DNA from 3 places in the Solibacillus silvestris genome. Region 3 is predicted to be linked to each of the others. Evidence: riboswitches for the same ligand, from Rfam matches in the RefSeq annotation. Region 3 holds a riboswitch; each other region holds the start of a gene.
The links. A riboswitch is a leader RNA that binds a small molecule or an ion and turns the genes downstream of it on or off. The one in region 3 is predicted to bind S-adenosylmethionine.

Region 1: it holds a riboswitch for S-adenosylmethionine, as region 3 does, so the genes downstream of both, metK (methionine adenosyltransferase) here and metA (homoserine O-acetyltransferase MetA) in region 3, are expected to answer to the same signal.
Region 2: it holds a riboswitch for S-adenosylmethionine, as region 3 does, so the genes downstream of both, ACTHOQ_RS06745 (methionine ABC transporter ATP-binding protein) here and metA (homoserine O-acetyltransferase MetA) in region 3, are expected to answer to the same signal.

Annotation. Positions count from the first base shown of each region.
Region 1 is NZ_JBQCJW010000046.1:1,443-7,125, reverse strand. It holds gene ACTHOQ_RS17640 (alpha/beta hydrolase family protein) at 1-142, shown strand, start outside; gene pckA (phosphoenolpyruvate carboxykinase (ATP)) at 256-1,842, opposite strand; SAM riboswitch class I at 2,043-2,158, shown strand; gene metK (methionine adenosyltransferase) at 2,537-3,733, shown strand; gene ACTHOQ_RS17625 (gamma carbonic anhydrase) at 3,851-4,363, opposite strand; gene ACTHOQ_RS17620 (alpha/beta hydrolase) at 4,602-5,405, shown strand; gene ACTHOQ_RS17615 (alanine/glycine:cation symporter family protein) at 5,537-5,683, shown strand, end outside.
Region 2 is NZ_JBQCJW010000007.1:125,973-131,655, reverse strand. It holds gene ACTHOQ_RS06755 (MetQ/NlpA family ABC transporter substrate-binding protein) at 1-180, opposite strand, end outside; gene ACTHOQ_RS06750 (methionine ABC transporter permease) at 341-1,009, opposite strand; gene ACTHOQ_RS06745 (methionine ABC transporter ATP-binding protein) at 1,002-2,030, opposite strand; SAM riboswitch class I at 2,168-2,270, opposite strand; gene ACTHOQ_RS06740 (thioredoxin family protein) at 2,331-2,633, opposite strand; gene ACTHOQ_RS06735 (toprim domain-containing protein) at 2,641-2,967, opposite strand; gene gcvH (glycine cleavage system protein GcvH) at 3,209-3,589, opposite strand; gene ACTHOQ_RS06725 (arsenate reductase family protein) at 3,670-4,026, opposite strand; gene ACTHOQ_RS06720 (acyl-CoA dehydrogenase FadE) at 4,355-5,683, opposite strand, start outside.
Region 3 is NZ_JBQCJW010000047.1:3,129-8,811, forward strand. It holds gene ACTHOQ_RS17735 (DEAD/DEAH box helicase) at 1-460, shown strand, start outside; gene ACTHOQ_RS17740 (nucleoside-diphosphate sugar epimerase) at 476-1,228, shown strand; SAM riboswitch class I at 1,292-1,399, shown strand; gene metA (homoserine O-acetyltransferase MetA) at 1,671-2,612, shown strand; gene ACTHOQ_RS17750 (hypothetical protein) at 2,670-2,972, shown strand; gene ACTHOQ_RS17755 (ABC transporter ATP-binding protein) at 3,166-3,936, opposite strand; gene ACTHOQ_RS17760 (YczE/YyaS/YitT family protein) at 4,062-4,688, opposite strand; gene ACTHOQ_RS17765 (HesB/YadR/YfhF family protein) at 4,792-5,082, opposite strand; gene plsY (glycerol-3-phosphate 1-O-acyltransferase PlsY) at 5,196-5,683, opposite strand, start outside.

The DNA of each region.
Region 1 (5,683 bases), on a different contig from region 3:
AGACGAGGGAAAACAAGTGGAAACATGGTTTTCATTTGGGTTAAAGCATCATTATCCCCCGAAACTCAATCGGGAAACTGTAAAAAAACTATGTGAATGGATGAAACAACAAGGAGCAGCAAAAAGGGATGTACGTAAGTGAATACTTACGCTACATCCCTTTATTTATAATATCCTTTAAAATTTTATATTATAATCCGGCTTTTCGCAAAACTGCCAAAGTTAAACTAATATGGCGAATTAATCATTAGTGTACTATACTAATGGACCGCCTTTTTTCACGATTGCTTCATCAACATTGTCGAATTTCGTGAAGTTGTTTTTGAATAATTGCGCAAGTTCAGCTGATTTTTTATCATATGCAGTTTTGTCAGCCCATGCATCGCGCGGGTTTAACACTCCAGATGGAACACCTTCAACCGCTAATGGGATATTCAATCCGAATACCGCATCTTGTGTCGTTTCCACATTGTTTAATTTACCATCGATTGCAGCACGAACCATTGCACGAGTATAAGCAAGTTTCATACGGCTGCCAACACCATACTCGCCTCCAGTCCAACCAGTGTTAACAAGGAATACTTGTGAACCATGCTCATCGATTTTCTTGCCTAACTGCTCCGCATAAACTGTTGCAGGCAATGGCAGGAATGGAGATCCGAAGCATGTTGAAAATACTGGCTCTGGCTCTGTAATACCACGTTCTGTACCTGCTAATTTTGACGTGAAGCCGCTTAAGAAATGATACATTGCCTGTTCTTTCGTTAATTTTGAAATAGGAGGCAATACACCAAATGCGTCTGCAGTCAGGAAGACGATTGTATTTGGGTGGCCAGCTACTGATGGTAGTACAATATTATCGATGTAATCAATCGGATAAGCTACTCGAGTGTTTTCTGTTAAAGAACCATCATCATAGTTACATACGCGTGATTGTGGATCTACAGCCACATTTTCCAATACAGAACCGAAGCGGATCGCGTTGTAGATTTCAGGCTCTTTTTCTGCAGAAAGGTTGATTGTTTTCGCATAGCAACCACCTTCAATATTGAATACGCCGTTGTCAGACCAACCATGCTCATCATCACCGATTAATTTACGGTCGCTATCTGCCGATAATGTCGTTTTGCCTGTACCTGACAGACCGAAGAACAATGCAACATCGCCTTCTTCGCCAACGTTTGCAGAACAGTGCATTGGGAAGATGCCTTGTTCAGGCAATAAATAATTCATAATCCCAAAAATTGATTTTTTCATTTCGCCGGCGTATTCAGTTCCACCGATTAAGATGATTTTCTTTTCAAGAGATGTTATAATAAATGTTTCCGATCCTGTGCCATCTACTTCTGGATCTGCTTTGAAGTTTGGCGCGGACACAATTGTGAAATCAGCAACATGAGAAGCTAATTCCTCAGCAGTTGGACGGATGAATAATTGATGACAGAATAGGTTATGCCAAGCATATTCGTTAATGACTTTTATAGAAAGTTGAGAATCTTTGTCCGCACCTGCAAAACCGTTGAATACGAATAATTCATCGCGTTCTTTTAAATAGTTCACGACTTTCACGTAAAGCTTGTCGAATACTTCTGTAGAGATAGGACGGTTTACTTTACCCCAATCGATTTTATGTTTTGAACTTTCTTCTTCAACCATATATTTATCTTTAGGAGAACGACCAGTGTATTTGCCTGTTTCAGCACGCAATGCGCCATCGACAGTTAACATTGCTTCTCCGCGTGATGTAGCTTTTTCTACTAATTGTGGAACAGATAATTGAGTTTTAATGTTTTCCCCGTTTAAAAGTTCTTTCAGCTCGTTAGCGATTTCTACCGAATTCATCTATTAAATACCATCCTTTTTTATAGTATTCCCTTATAGTAGGGGAGTTGTTTATTAATTCAAAAATAGTATAACACATTGAATGTAATAATCTATACTAATTATGAATTATTTTTTATGGAAATTTAAACTGTTCTAAATAAGACAAATTTTGTTGACAGCTTTGTTTTTTTTACGTAAGATGTTTAATTGAACGGATACTCTTATCCCGAGCTGGTGGAGGGGCAGGCCCTATGAAACCCGGCAACCTGCGCATACTTAATGCGTGCTGGTGCCAACCTGATGCAAGGGCAAAATTTCCCTTGAACGATAAGAGTGAAAGGTAACGATGCATATACATCCTTTCCTCACGCGTGATGAGCGCGGCTAATGAGCGAAAGGATTTTTTTATTTGATTTAAATTGTAAAGCAAGAAATATTAGCCTTTCAAAACCTCGTGTCAAAGCAATGCAGCTTGACGTTTATCGTGTATCAACGGACAGAAAGCAAATGATTTTTAAAATATGAAAATAATCTATTTTTAGCCATATAAAATCAACTGTCCTTAGACACCTGATTGGTATAGCCTCAACCTTTTTTCAGAAACGAAAAGGGATGGTTTACTTTATCGAAAATATAAGCGGGCATGGGTAATGAGTACCGTATCATCGAATGAACATAAAACAATCGCCAAAGTGAATTAGGAGGAAATGACATGACAAATCGTCGACTGTTTACATCAGAAAGTGTAACGGAAGGACATCCGGATAAAATTTGTGACCAAATTTCGGATGCTATTTTAGATGCCATTTTAGCAGCGGACCCAAATGCTCGTGTAGCTTGTGAAACTACGGTAACAACAGGCTTAGTATTAGTATCTGGGGAGATTACAACATCTACTTATGTGGATATGAAAGGAATTATCCGTGATACAGTGGCAGAAATTGGCTATACTCGCGGTAAATACGGCTTTGATGCTGAAAACTTGGCAGTATTAGTAGCGGTAGGTGAGCAATCTCCTGATATCGCGCAAGGTGTCGACCAAGCATTGGAAGCGCGTGAAGGCTCGATGACAGATGATGAGCTGGAAGCAATCGGTGCAGGAGATCAAGGCCTAATGTTCGGCTACGCATGTAACGAAACACCGGAACTTATGCCGATGCCTATTTCTTTAGCTCATAAATTAGCGCGTCGTTTAACAGAAGTACGTAAATCAGGCGAATTGCAATATTTACGTCCGGATGGTAAAACACAAGTAACAATTGAATATGATGAAAACAATGAACCGGTTCGTGTGGATACAATCGTTATTTCAACACAGCACGATGAAGAAGCAACATTGGAACAAATCCAGACAGACATTAAAGAACATGTGATTAAACCGGTAGTTCCTGCTCATTTATTGGATGAGGCTACAAAGTACTTCATCAACCCGACAGGCCGCTTCGTAATTGGTGGACCTAAAGGTGATGCAGGTCTTACAGGTCGTAAAATTATTGTTGATACTTATGGTGGCTATGCACGTCATGGTGGCGGAGCTTTCTCTGGTAAGGATGCAACAAAAGTTGACCGTTCTGCAGCATATGCAGCACGCTATGTTGCCAAAAACATTGTAGCAGCCGGCTTAGCTGACCGTGCAGAAGTGCAACTGGCATATGCAATCGGTGTTGCACAACCTGTTTCAATTGCAGTCGATACATTCGGTACTGGAAAAGCAGCTGAAACAGAAATCGTGAAATGGGTTCGTGAGCTCTTTGATTTACGTCCGGCAGGCATTATTAAAATGCTGGACTTACGCCGCCCGATTTATAAACAAACGGCAGCATACGGGCATTTCGGCCGCACAGACTTGAATGTTCCTTGGGAAAATACAGATAAAGCAGCCGAGCTTAAAGCAAAAGCTGGGATCTAAAACGGGTAAAGGAGCGGTCAGTTTAATGACGGCTCCTTTTCATTTTGAGGGACGATAAACTTTATCGCTATTATATATGTAGAAACTGTTTAATTATGACAAAATATTATTGCGAAATTACTTTTGTAAAGATTTGTAATATTGCCCTTTCTCTGCGTACTCTCGAATAATCCGGTCCATATCGGCACGGTCCTCAGCTGTAACTTCTCGTACCACTTTTGCTGGGCGCCCCATAGCAAGGGAATTTGGCGGAATCACTTTTCCCGGGGGAACTAAGCTGCCGGCACCGATAAATGCCCCTTCCCCTATTACCGCCCCATCTAAAATGATGGAACCCATACCGATCAATGCGCGTTTTTTAATTGTGCAGCTATGCAGTGTCACTTGATGACCTACCGTTACTTCATCTTCTATAATTAACGGGAAGGCGGGACTTTGATGAAGACAGCTTAAATCCTGAATGCTCACGCGTTCCCCGATAATTGTTTTATTCACATCGCCTCGTATAACGGTATTAAACCAAATGGAAGTTTCCGCCCCGACTGTTACATCCCCGGTAATCGTTGCATAGTCGGCAATAAATGCAGATGGGTGAATATTCGGTGTTTTACCTTTGTAAGGATAAATCATGTTCAATTCCTCATTTCTTTTATAGAATAGTATTTGAAACTATCCATATCGTAACAAACGATTAAAAATTTTTAAATGCCATTTCTTTTTTTGGCAAATGTATTATAATAAATCAATTATGCCTTAGTGTAATCGCATGTGAATTTAAAATAGGGCAAACAATAATGCCGCCGTTTGCAGAAGCGGGAATCTTCTGCTTTATCAGCAAAAAAATTCAGAATGTAAGGGGGGATTGGCCATGTGGAAATGGGAAACAGAGCAACAGCCAAAAGCCGTAGTTGTCATTCTTCATAGTGCATATGAGCATCATCGGTGGTACGCATGGTTAATCGAAAAGTTTCGCAGTGCCCGCTTTCATGTAGTAATGGGGGATTTGCCGGGACATGGGGAGCAAGGGAAATATTCAAGATATCATGATGAAAATTTTGAAGAATACTATAATTATACAAAGGTTTTATTAAAAGTCGCATTGGAATATAATTTACCGCTTTTTATTGTAGGGAATGGCTTAGGAGCTGTCATTGCCGCAAATGTGATCCAGAAAAATAAGATTGAATGTGCAGGCGCGGTATTGACATCGCCATGGCTGAATTTAAAATTAACACCTGGAAAATTATCAAATGCGTTATCAAGCTTTAGTGCGATAACATCAAATATGAAATTAAAGCATGAGTTAAGCTTGCAGCATTTTACTCGCAATACGGATGTTTTAATGGAGCTGAAAGAACATTTGCCGTTAAATAGCATGGTGACAGTGAAATGGTACCGGGACTGGCAGCAAGTGTCGCGGACAATCCGTGATATTGAATTTAAATTTCCGGATATTCCTTTACTAGTAATGACTGGGGAAAACGATAAAATAACGGACATTGGGACGACGAAGAAATGGCTGCTGGAGCATTTTCTATCAGAATTCCATTATAAACAATGGAAAGGCTGTCTTCATAGTTTGTATTTTGAATTGGAACGCGAAGAGGTATTTCGGTATACAATCGATTTTATAAACAATGTTTTAAGGGACTTGGGATATATTATAGATTAAGGGAAAACCTAACAAAATTTACTTTTTTGTTAGGTTTTTTTATTTTCAGTAAAAAAATGTATCGAAATTTTTGAATATTTGTAATATACTAAATTTCAAGTTAATACAATAATTCAACAAGGGGTGACAATATGGATTTTATTAACGATTTTGTAGGATGGGCCAACAATATTTTATGGGGTCCTGTAATGATCTATGGTATTTTAATCGTTGGTTTGTTTTTCTCAATCCTCACAAAGTTTGCTCAAGTCCGATTGATCGGAGACATGTTCAAGTTA
Region 2 (5,683 bases), on a different contig from region 3:
TGTGTATGGTTCGATTTCCAGCTCAATGCCTTGCTCCTCCAGGATCGGTTTCACTTTTTTCAGAATAACAGCGTGTGGCGTGTTCGAAGCGCCTACCGTCAATTTGTCATCCTCGCCGCCGCATGCCGCCAAAGCTAATACTGAAGCTCCTAAAATAACGCTAGATAATAATTTTCTCATTTCTTTTACCCCTATTCCTTAGTTGTTTTCCGCCATCATAAACTGAACAATTTTTATATTCTGTAAATTTTATATAAAAACGCCCGCCCTTTCAAGCTTGCGTTTATCCATTGCTTCAGTAAAATTCTGACTTGTATAATTACGGCCTTTAAGCCATTAACTATCGTTTATCTACTTTCGATGTAATGAAATCACCGATGTATTGAATGATGAATACGACTACTAAAATCAATATTGTCGCCATAAGCGTAACGTCTGTCCGGTTACGCTGGAAACCATCCAGGAAAGCCAGGTTCCCTAGACCGCCCGCACCGATAATGCCGGCCATCGCTGTATAGCCAACTAAAGCTACCGCAGTTACCGTTATACCAGAAACCAATGCAGGCAAGCTTTCCGGGATTAAAACCTTCCAGATGATTGTCGATGTTTTCGCTCCCATTGAACGCGCCGCCTCGATTACACCTTTATCAATCTCACGAAGCGCGATCAATACCATGCGCGCATAAAATGGAGCTGCCCCGATTATGAGCGCCGGCAATGCAGCATTTGCGCCACGGATTGTCCCAAGCAAAAACTTCGTAAATGGAATCAATAAAATAATTAATACAATGAATGGAATCGAGCGGAAAATATTCACGAGCGAGCCTGTCAGGAAATGGACGATTTTATTTGCCCAAAGCTGGTTATCGCTTGTTAAAAACAATACGATCCCGATAATGATTCCGAGTATGAATGTTATAATTGTCGCAACAGCTGTCATATAAAATGTTTCGTATGTCGCGTCAAGCATGTTGCCCCAATCGACATTAGGAAATAATTGATTAAACACGCTCAATCACCTCCGTTTGAATTTCTTGCTTAGCTAAAAAGTTCAGTGCATCCGCGACTTCTGCTTGTGCGCCTTCAATATGGATGAAGAGCGTCCCAAACGAGCCGCCTGTTGTATTTGATATTTTTCCGTGGACAATATTCACAACAATGTTATACTGCTTGATCATTTGGGAGATGACAGGCTGTTCCGTCTTGGCACCCGCAAATGTCAGTTTGGCAATTTTGCCCGCCGGATAGTTCGCTAAAATTTGTTCAAGTGATGCTTGCATTTCCTGTGTTTCGCCTGATGCTTGTGATACAAAGTTTTTTGTAATCGGTGCTTGCGGGTTTTGGAACACTTGCAATACATCGCCCTGCTCCACTACTTTCCCTGCTTCCATCACAGCCACTCTGTTGCAGATTTTGCGGATGACATGCATTTCGTGTGTAATGAGTACAATTGTTAATCCGATTTTTTTATTTATATTAAGAAGCAGCTCCAAAATCGCATCCGTCGTTTCAGGGTCAAGTGCTGATGTTGCTTCATCACATAGCAGCACTTCAGGATTGTTTGCAAGTGCACGGGCAATCCCGACACGCTGCTTTTGGCCACCTGACAATTGGGAAGGATAAGCTTTACCACGGCCTTTTAAACCAACCAGTTCGATAAGCTCTTCCACACGCTTTGCCCGTACATTTTTTGGCACGCCGGCAATTTCAAGTGGAAAAGCAATGTTTTCCTCCACCGTACGCGACCAAAGTAAATTGAAGTGCTGGAAAATCATGCTTATTTTTTGGCGCGCTTCCCGCAGTTTCGCCCCGGAAGCTTTTGAAATGTCTTGCCCGTTTACGGTAACTGCCCCGGTCGTCGGTTTTTCCAATCCGTTCAATAAGCGGATCATTGTGCTTTTGCCGGCTCCGCTATAGCCGATAATGCCATATATTTCGCCTTTATCGATCGATAAGCTTACATTGTCCACCGCAGTGAGATCGCCGCTTTTCGTCTTGTATACTTTCGTTATTTTTTGTATATCAATCATCGGTTGTACTCCTTTTACTTAAAATAACCTACCCGCAAACTTCAACAGGTTTTGCTTTCTTATATTTCAAAACAGCAAAAAACCTTTCTACCACGATAAGCAGAAAGGTTTCACATAAATTTATACGGTAAACCGTTCTCTCATCTTTCAAAGTTTAAACTTTGTGTGAATTGGCACCTTTGCATAATTGCTGGTTGCCGGGCTTCATAGGGCACTTCCCTCCACCTCTCTTTATAAGAGCAACGTTATTAAGTTTTTTATTATGAATGTTACTTTAACATGCTAAATAGAAGACGTCAATCACTTTTTTAATATTTCATACAAAAATGGTACGGATTTAAATGCGTAAACCTTATTTATCACTTTTCCGTCGTCTGAAACGATTAAACAAGGTACACTTTCTATTTTCAAATCGTGGGCCAAGTCCTCTAAATAATTGATATTTGCCATTCCAAGAGGGAGGTCTGGTAATATTTTCTCAATCACTGTCAGCATTTTTTCCGCTACTTCGCAAGTGCCGCACATCGGTGTATATACAAAAAATGCGGTTTGGCCATATTGCTGCATATTTTGTTCCCATTGTTGTCTTGTCCATTGTTCCATCGTGCTGTCATCCTTCTTTAACTAAAAATTTCGATTGTATTAATAAATTCCGTAAAATTGCAGCCGGTGTTTTTTCCACTTCTACATATTTATGAGGTATGATAAGCTGTTTTGCTTCAGGGTATGCCCGCTTCATTATTTTTCTTAGCTTTTCACCATTTTTGTCTGCATCAAACATCGTCACTATTTCATGTTGCTCATAGTCTTCCAATAAATCAATTAGATCGACCTCGCTGATTGTTCCATTCGTGCAAATAATGTCCACTTCTTCAGCCAATATCGGAACTAACCTCATTTTATCGGCACGACCTTCCACAACAATGCATTTTCCCATACATACATGCTCCCTTCAACAATCACGATTATATATAGCATCAATTATTAAACACATTCTATGCCAAAATAGCGCGCATTGATGTCGCATCTTGCAGGATACTTTATTATTCATAAGAAAAACTTATTTTGCGCAAAGAGATGTCTATCCTTATGTGGATTCCCTTGAAAAACTTATACTCTCCCATTACCAAAAAAAGGCGGTGTTAAAAGTTTGCTTCTTTTAACCCTGCCTTTTCTTATTATTGTTCGATTAATGCAGCGTATGCGTCCGCATCCATTAATTCTTCAACTTCCGCTTCTTCCGTTAATTCAACAGTGATCATCCAAGCTGTGCCATATGGTGATTCATTCACGAATTCCGGATTGTCCAATAACTCTTCGTTAATTGCGACAACTTTGCCTGATAGCGGCGCATAAAGTTCAGAAACTGTTTTAACAGATTCCACACTACCGAATGGCTGATCTTTTGAAATTTCGTCGCCAACTTCCGGTAGCTCCACGAAAACGATATCCCCTAATTCAGATTGTGCGAAGTCTGTAATACCGATTGTCGCTTTGCCGTCTTCAATTTTTACCCACTCGTGCTCTTTTGAATAACGCAATTCTTTTGGTGTGCTCATCTGAAAACCTCCAAGTAATATGTAGTACATTCAAGTTCATTTTGCCATATTCCGTTCGGAAACACAATGCGATTCACTGTTTATTTCCAAGTTTCTAAGAAGTCAGACTCCTTAAATCCTAATGTTAATTTTTTGCCATCTGTTACGAGCGGACGCTTAATTAACATGCCATCCGATGCTAGGAGCTCCAATTGCTCATCCTCGGACATTGTCTCCAATTTATCTTTTAATCCTAATTCGCGGTATTTCATGCCGGATGTGTTAAAAAACTTCTTTAAAGGCATTCCGCTTGCTTCATAATAGGCTTTTAATTGTTCTTTGGATGGTGTTTGCTCAACGATATGAATATTTTCATACTGCACATCATTTTCTTCTAGCCATTTTTGCGCTTTTTTGCAAGTTGTGCATTTTGGATATTGGATGAATTTTACTGTCATAAAAGTGCTCCTCTTTACCATGGATTTTTCTTTTATTGTAACGGATATAATACGACAAATCAAAAATGCGTTTGTATTATTGGAGTTTTATCGGACTTGGTTTTTATTAGAAGATGTATGAGTATATTAGAACTTGATGGACGTATTTTAGAAGAATGTACTTACTTACTAGAAAACCCCAGGGGCATATTAGAAAAAAGACAGCTTATATTAGAACTTCCGAGATATATTAGATCATTTGAAATTATATTAGAACATTTTACGTTTTATTAGAAAATCCAATAGAAAAAACCGGGTGCCACGTCCTGCACCCGATTTCATTCGATTATTAAACTACATATTTCTCAGCATCAATTAGTTTCGCTGCTGCTTCACGTTTTTTCGGAATCAGGTTGTAAGGGTTGTTGCGCGTTAATTTACGTAAGGCCGATAAAATCATACGTGCATCATCGCCTTCAACTGAAGCGATTAATGTTTCTTTTGCTTCTTTTTCGATTTCCGCGAATGCTTCCTGGCAGAAAATTTGTGTGTAAAGAATTTTTTGTGCTGCTTTTTCTTCTCCGTCACGCTCGATTGCTTTTTGTGTACGGATTACTGCAGATTCCATTGCGTATAATTGGTTCGCAATGTTCGCGATGTTCACTAACAGCTCTTGCTCCGCATCCAGTTTTGCGCCGTAGCGTTGTGCTGCTGCACCTGCTGCAAGGACTGCAATCTTCTTCGCGTTTTTCACTAAATATTTCTCTTGCTCTAAAGCACCGCTGCCGATTTCTTCAGGCATAAGCATTAATAGTTCGTTTTGCAGCTCTTGTGCTACTTGTAATAGCGGTAATTCACCTTTTAATGCTTTTTTCATGAATGTGCCCGGTACGATCATACGGTTAATCTCGTTTGTACCTTCGAAAATACGGTTAATACGAGAATCGCGGTAAATGCGTTCCACTTCGTACTCCGCCATGAAGCCGTAGCCGCCGTGTAACTGAACTGCTTCATCCGCTACGAAATCCAGTGTTTCAGAACCGAATACTTTTGCGATCGAGCATTCAATTGCATACTCAGCGATTGCTGCCGCGATTGATTTGCCGTCTTTTTGCTCTTCGTCCGATAACTGGCTTAAACGATCTTCGAAGTAACCAACTGTACGATAGTTTAAAGATTCAGATGCATAAATGTGAGAAGCCATTGATGCGATCTTTTCTTTTGTAAGGTTGAAATCCGATAATTTCGTTTTGAATTGCTGACGTTGGTTCGTATAGGCAACTGCCAATTCAAATGCACGTTTTGATGCACCTACAGTACCTACTCCTAATTTATAACGTCCGATATTTAAAATGTTGAATGCAATAATATGACCGCGGCCTACTTCACCTAACAGGTTTTCTACAGGCACTTCTGCATCTTCTAAAATCAATGTACGAGTTGAAGATGATTTAATACCCATTTTCTTCTCTTCCGGACCTACAGAAACACCCGGGAATGAACGCTCAACGATGAATGCAGTAAATTTATCGCCATCGATTTTTGCGTATACAACGAATACATCAGCAAAGCCTGCATTTGTAATCCATTGTTTTTCGCCGTTTAATACGTAGTGTGTGCCTGCTTCATTTAACTTAGCTGTCGTTTTAGCACCTAATGCATCCGAACCTGAACCTGG
Region 3 (5,683 bases):
CTTAACAGAGCTTGAACAAATCAAACAGCAGCTGCTTGAAATAAATGAAGCGACTGAAAAAGCGAAAGCGGCAGGGCTGATCCCGCAAGATGCGCAAAAATCAGTCGGCGTTATTTCGTTCTATGCGGAGCAAGTGAAGCGCATAAACCGACTCATTGAGCAGGACATTAACGTACCGCATTTACACATCCGCACAGGCTCGGTCGATAAGTTCCAAGGGATGGAAATGGACGTCATCATTGTCAGCATGGTGCGCAATCATGATAATGAGCGCGGGGAAATCGGGTTCGCGAAGGATTACCGTCGACTTAATGTTGCATTATCACGCGCACGGGAGCTCCTTATTATGATCGGAAGCACGGATATGTTCACAAAACGTCCGAAGCAAGCGAAAACACGTGACATGTATACACATGTATTAAATACAGTTAAAGACCAAGACGGCTATTTTGCAATGTAGGAAAAGGGGGATGTAATGGATTTACAAAACATAGCAGAGCAATTGCAAAAAGAAATCATTCAAAATCCGAATATCGAAATTCAAAAACAAATGCAGTACGCGATTCCGATCCATACGCTTGAAGTGCGCTATCACCCCGTCATGCGGAATGCGATGGACATTTTAATGAAGATGATGCTCATATCCTTTCAAAAGGCGCAATTGAAAAATGTCGAGCTTTTAGCGGAAATTTTATTGGTCGAGCCGTTATTTATTCAAGATTTGACGAATAAAATGTCAAGACTAGGCATGATTGCAAAAGAGGAAGCATACGTACTTACTGCTAAAGGCATCACACAGCTTGAATCAGGCATTTTTGAGGAAGAGCTTGAGCAAACGAGCCATTTCGTGCAATACAGCCCCGTTCATGAGCAGCTTTTAGAAGGCAATCTTGAGGAATTTGCTGATTTGGAGGAATTTCCGGAACCTTTTCCGACGATTGAAACAGAAGAAATCGAAGCGGTTGAAGAAACGATGCTCATTGAATTCATACAGCGGCAATTAACGGAGCAGCCAATAGCCGAAGATGAAACACCGCAATTTATAACGAGTATCGCATCAACTGAATCCATTCAAATTAATGATATACCAGTATTTTGCTTTTTGCTTTTTGATCAAAAGGAAAAACGCCATTTTACGCGTGTATACAATACATTAACAGGCGAATGGGATGAAAAGCTGGAAACGATTTTATTCAATTATGAAAAAGCGCAATTACAAGCAGACTAAATTTATATTTTTAGAATTATTGCAAAAATCTTTTGTGCATGTTACACTAATGACAATTTAATAGTCTTATCAAGAGAAGCGGAGGGACTTGGCCCGTTGATGCTTCAGCAACCTCTAGTATGACTAGAAAGGTGCTAATTCCAGCAAGGTATAATCCTTGGCAGATAAGAACGGGTATAAAAGCCTCTCATTTCTGTTTTGCTGGAATGAGGGGCTTTTTTTATCTTTATTCAGCAGGTGTCTTAAACGCCCGCTGTTTCAGAGGAGAGCAGTGTAAGCGCATCATATCCCTGTCGTTACGACTGGGTGGCCAACATCGTATTGGCCCGAGCTTCCGTCAAATATCACAGATTTTCCAATGAGCATACTTGGAAAATCCTATATACTATTGCATCGGGGCGTAATTGATTATTTTTAAAAGAATGAAGAGGGGGAACATGCAATGCCAATTAATATTCCGAAACATTTGCCAGCTGGCGAGCTGCTAAGAAAAGAGAAGATTTTCGTAATGGAGGAAGACCGTGCGAAGACACAGCAAATCCGACCATTAAATATTTTAGTGTTCAATTTAATGCCGGAAAAGGAGAAAACCGAGCTTCAATTATTGCGCTTGCTCGGGAATACACCATTGCAAGTAGATGTCACTTTTTTAAATACGGCTACATACGAATCGAAAAACGTCTCAAAATCCCATTTGAATACATTTTATAAAACTTTTGATGAAATAAAGCATCGCCGTTATGATGGATTGATTATTACGGGCGCACCAGTAGAGAAAATGGAATTTGAAGATGTCGGCTATTGGAAGGAAATTACCTCTGTAATGGACTGGGCCGATAAAAATGTGACATCCATTATGTATATATGCTGGGGCGCACAGGCTGCACTATACCATCATTTCGGTATCGGAAAGTTCGAGCTGCCTAAAAAATGCTCAGGTGTTTATTCGCACGTCATTACGGATTTAACAGTTGATTTAGTGCGGGGATTCAGTGATGAGTATGTTGCTCCACATTCGCGCCATACATCGGTTTCCATTGATGAAGTCCGTGCACATCCTGATTTGCGCCTGCTCAGCTATTCAGATGATGCGGGGGTATTTATCGTCCAGTCGAAGAACAATAAGCATATTATGATTACAGGTCATTTGGAGTACGATGCAACAACACTTTCGGATGAGTATTTCCGCGATATCGAAAAAGATCCTGATAATACGGAAATTCCCATTAATTATTTTCCAAATAACGACCCGCAACAAGCACCGAAGAATATTTGGCGCGCCCATTCCCATTTGCTGTTTTACAATTGGCTAAATTACTATGTATACCAAGAAACACCATATGAATGGTATTTTGTTGATGAAAATATCGAATATCATATTTAGGATAATTGTGTAGGGTCCTTTTCACTAAAAATGACAATTTTTTAGGGGGTGCTTATTTTGGAATCGAATAAACTATACACTTGGAAGAGCTATGTCTTCTTAGCAACAAGTGTTTTAAGTGGAGTGTTTATGCTTTTATTAGACCTGATTAGTACCGCAACAGATGAAAAGTTAACAGGGACTTGGATTTTTTTAATAATATTGTGCTTGTTCGTTTCTGTGGCAACAGGTATTATGGCTTTTTCCTCAAAATTGGAAGGGAAAATCATACCTATAATAGCAAGTGTTTTAACTATAATTAACGTGAGCATAGTGGTCTTTTTCCTATGGTTCGGTGCAAATTTTGCAACTGGTTTATAATACAGCAAACAGGCGCGTTTGCAGAATAAAGGATAGGACAAGAAAAATGCACAGGCATAATAACCTGGGCATTTTTTTGCTTTTTTCTACTGTTAATTTGGATGCTAATCATACGCTAATTCAGTTGCTAATTGAGGTGCGTTTTTGCATTTTCTCCCCATCAACCGAACCCGTTATTTTTTCCTGCCACTCTTTACTTTACCGCAACCCATGCGCGTCCGCGTTCCATTTGCAAGCTGACGGCACGTCCGAAAAATTCGCTTAACAGCTGCTCATTTAAAATAATGTCCCGTGTATTAGCAGCGATGTCTTTTCCATCCTTCATTAATAGTACATGGTTAAAACATGGCAAAATTTCCTCTACATGATGCGTAACATAAATCAGCGTAGGGCAATTTTCGCCGCTTGCGATTTTCCCGATTGTTTGCAATAAATTTTCACGTTCAATCAAGTCAAGCCCACCACATGGTTCATCCAATATTAAAATCTCTGGCTCAGCCATTAACGCACGGGCAATCTGCACGCGTTGACGCTCGCCTTGGGACAAATGCTCAAATGATTTGTTTGCTAGATGGTCGCAGTTAAAATGCTTCATGATAGACACCGCTTTTTCGATGTCTTCGTCTGACACTTCTTCAAACAGCCGAAGTGCTCCAAATTGGCCGCTTAACACAATTTCAATCGCGTTATCCTGCCAATTAAAATTATCGATCATCGCATTGCTTACCCAGCCGATACGGGTGCGAAGCTTCGGGATATACGTTTGACCGTATGTTTCGTCTAATACTTGCACTTTTCCGCCATTTGGCCAAATATAGCCGTTAATGACTTTTAACAGCGTCGTTTTACCAGAACCGTTCAAGCCTAAAATCGCCCAGTGCTCTCCTTTTTGTACATGCCAGCTTAAATTGTTTAAAATGACCTTATCATTGCGATATAAATGGATATTTTCTATATGTATCATAAAAAAACACCTCCATCTATTACTATGCGACTTTTTTATAGTTTTCGAAAGTATTTTTTGAATTTTGTAATAATTATTTTTTAAAAAGGAGGAAAGCAAACTGATCCTCCTGCTTTCCTCTAACTTTAAATTACAGCGCTTTCCACACCGGTTGCGCGGTAAAATAGTTTTTCATTTAATTTTAAAGCCCATTGGACAACCGGGCCTAACCCAAATGCCATAAATACAGTTCCTATCCCAACCGGACCGCCTAATATAAAGCCTACAACTGCAACGCCTACTTCCATCGTAGTACGGGCACGGTTCACGCTCCAGCCAAGCCGATGCACTAGTAAAAGCATTAGAGTATCGCGTGGTCCGACCCCAAGATTAGCGACCATATACATGCCACAGCCGAAGCCTAATAAAATAATCCCCAGCCCGAATGCAATACATTGTTCAAGCAAGCTTTGTGCATCCGGTAAAACAAATAAAAAAATATCGATAAAAATACCAGTTAAAAACATGTCTAAATATGTCCCGGCTTTCGGCAATCTTTTCGTAAACAATGAATCGATCGCTAAAATGAGCAGCCCTAAAATAATCGACCAAGTCCCTACAGTTAACCCGAGATTTTTTTGAAGCCCGATATGGAGCACGTCCCATGATCCGACACCGAGCATTTGTCCTTTAATCGTTAAGGCGATCCCTAATGACAAAACAATAATGCCTGCGAGAAAAAATAAGCAGCGCCAATAAAATCCTTGTTTCACTTTCAATTGTAATCCCTCATCTTATCATCTATATTATATCCTTCCACATTATAACGATTCGGTAGATGAAAAACGGATTTACAATATATTAGAAAAATTTAAACTATTTTTCGTATGAATAGCTTAGTTCATCATTCGACTGGTCGACGTCAACGATTAAATCATGGTCATTAAAAAACCATTCATCTGATTTCTCTATAAAAAAATGAACATCTTCTATAACGGCTTCAATGCCGATTTCATGCGGCTGTTCACGTGTCATCCCTAACGAAAAACCTTCATGAAAAGGAGAGGAGCCCCCATATCTTGCGTAGAAGCGAATATAATCGCCATTTTCGACTTCCATTTCTCCTTTAAACCAATTGATCGCTTTTTCTGATAGTTTAATTTCCATACAATTCACCTCTATTGTCATTATGCAGCAAAAGAAAGAAACTTACAAAAACCGCGTTCAAAATTTAAATACAACAAAAAATGCGCTGAAAGCATATACTTTCAGCGCACAGTTTAAAAACCTTTAATTTTTGGCTCAGTCCCATTTTTTATACGTTTAATATTTTCGCGGTGACGGTAAAAAATAAATCCTGCCAAAAACGCAATTAAAATAAAGAGCGCATATTCACCTGTCACAATCCAATATACCGTCACATAGATTAATGCGGCTGTTGCAGCAATCATCGATGTCAAGCTCACCATTTTCGTCGTTTTAAGCGAAATTAGGAAAACAGCGAGCAACACTAAAAACAGCGGTAAATTATAGCCTAAAATAACGCCGGCGCTTGTCGCTACAGCTTTGCCGCCGCGGAACTTCGCAAAAACCGGGAATATATGCCCCGCTACGGCGATAATGCCGAGGATAAGCGGATGGACCGTACTATCGCTGAAAATAGCTAGCAGCGGCAATAATACTGCGGCTGTTCCTTTAAAAATATCAATCAACAGTACGGCAATCCCAGGTTTCTTCCCTAAAACGCGAAACGTATTCGTTGTTCCCA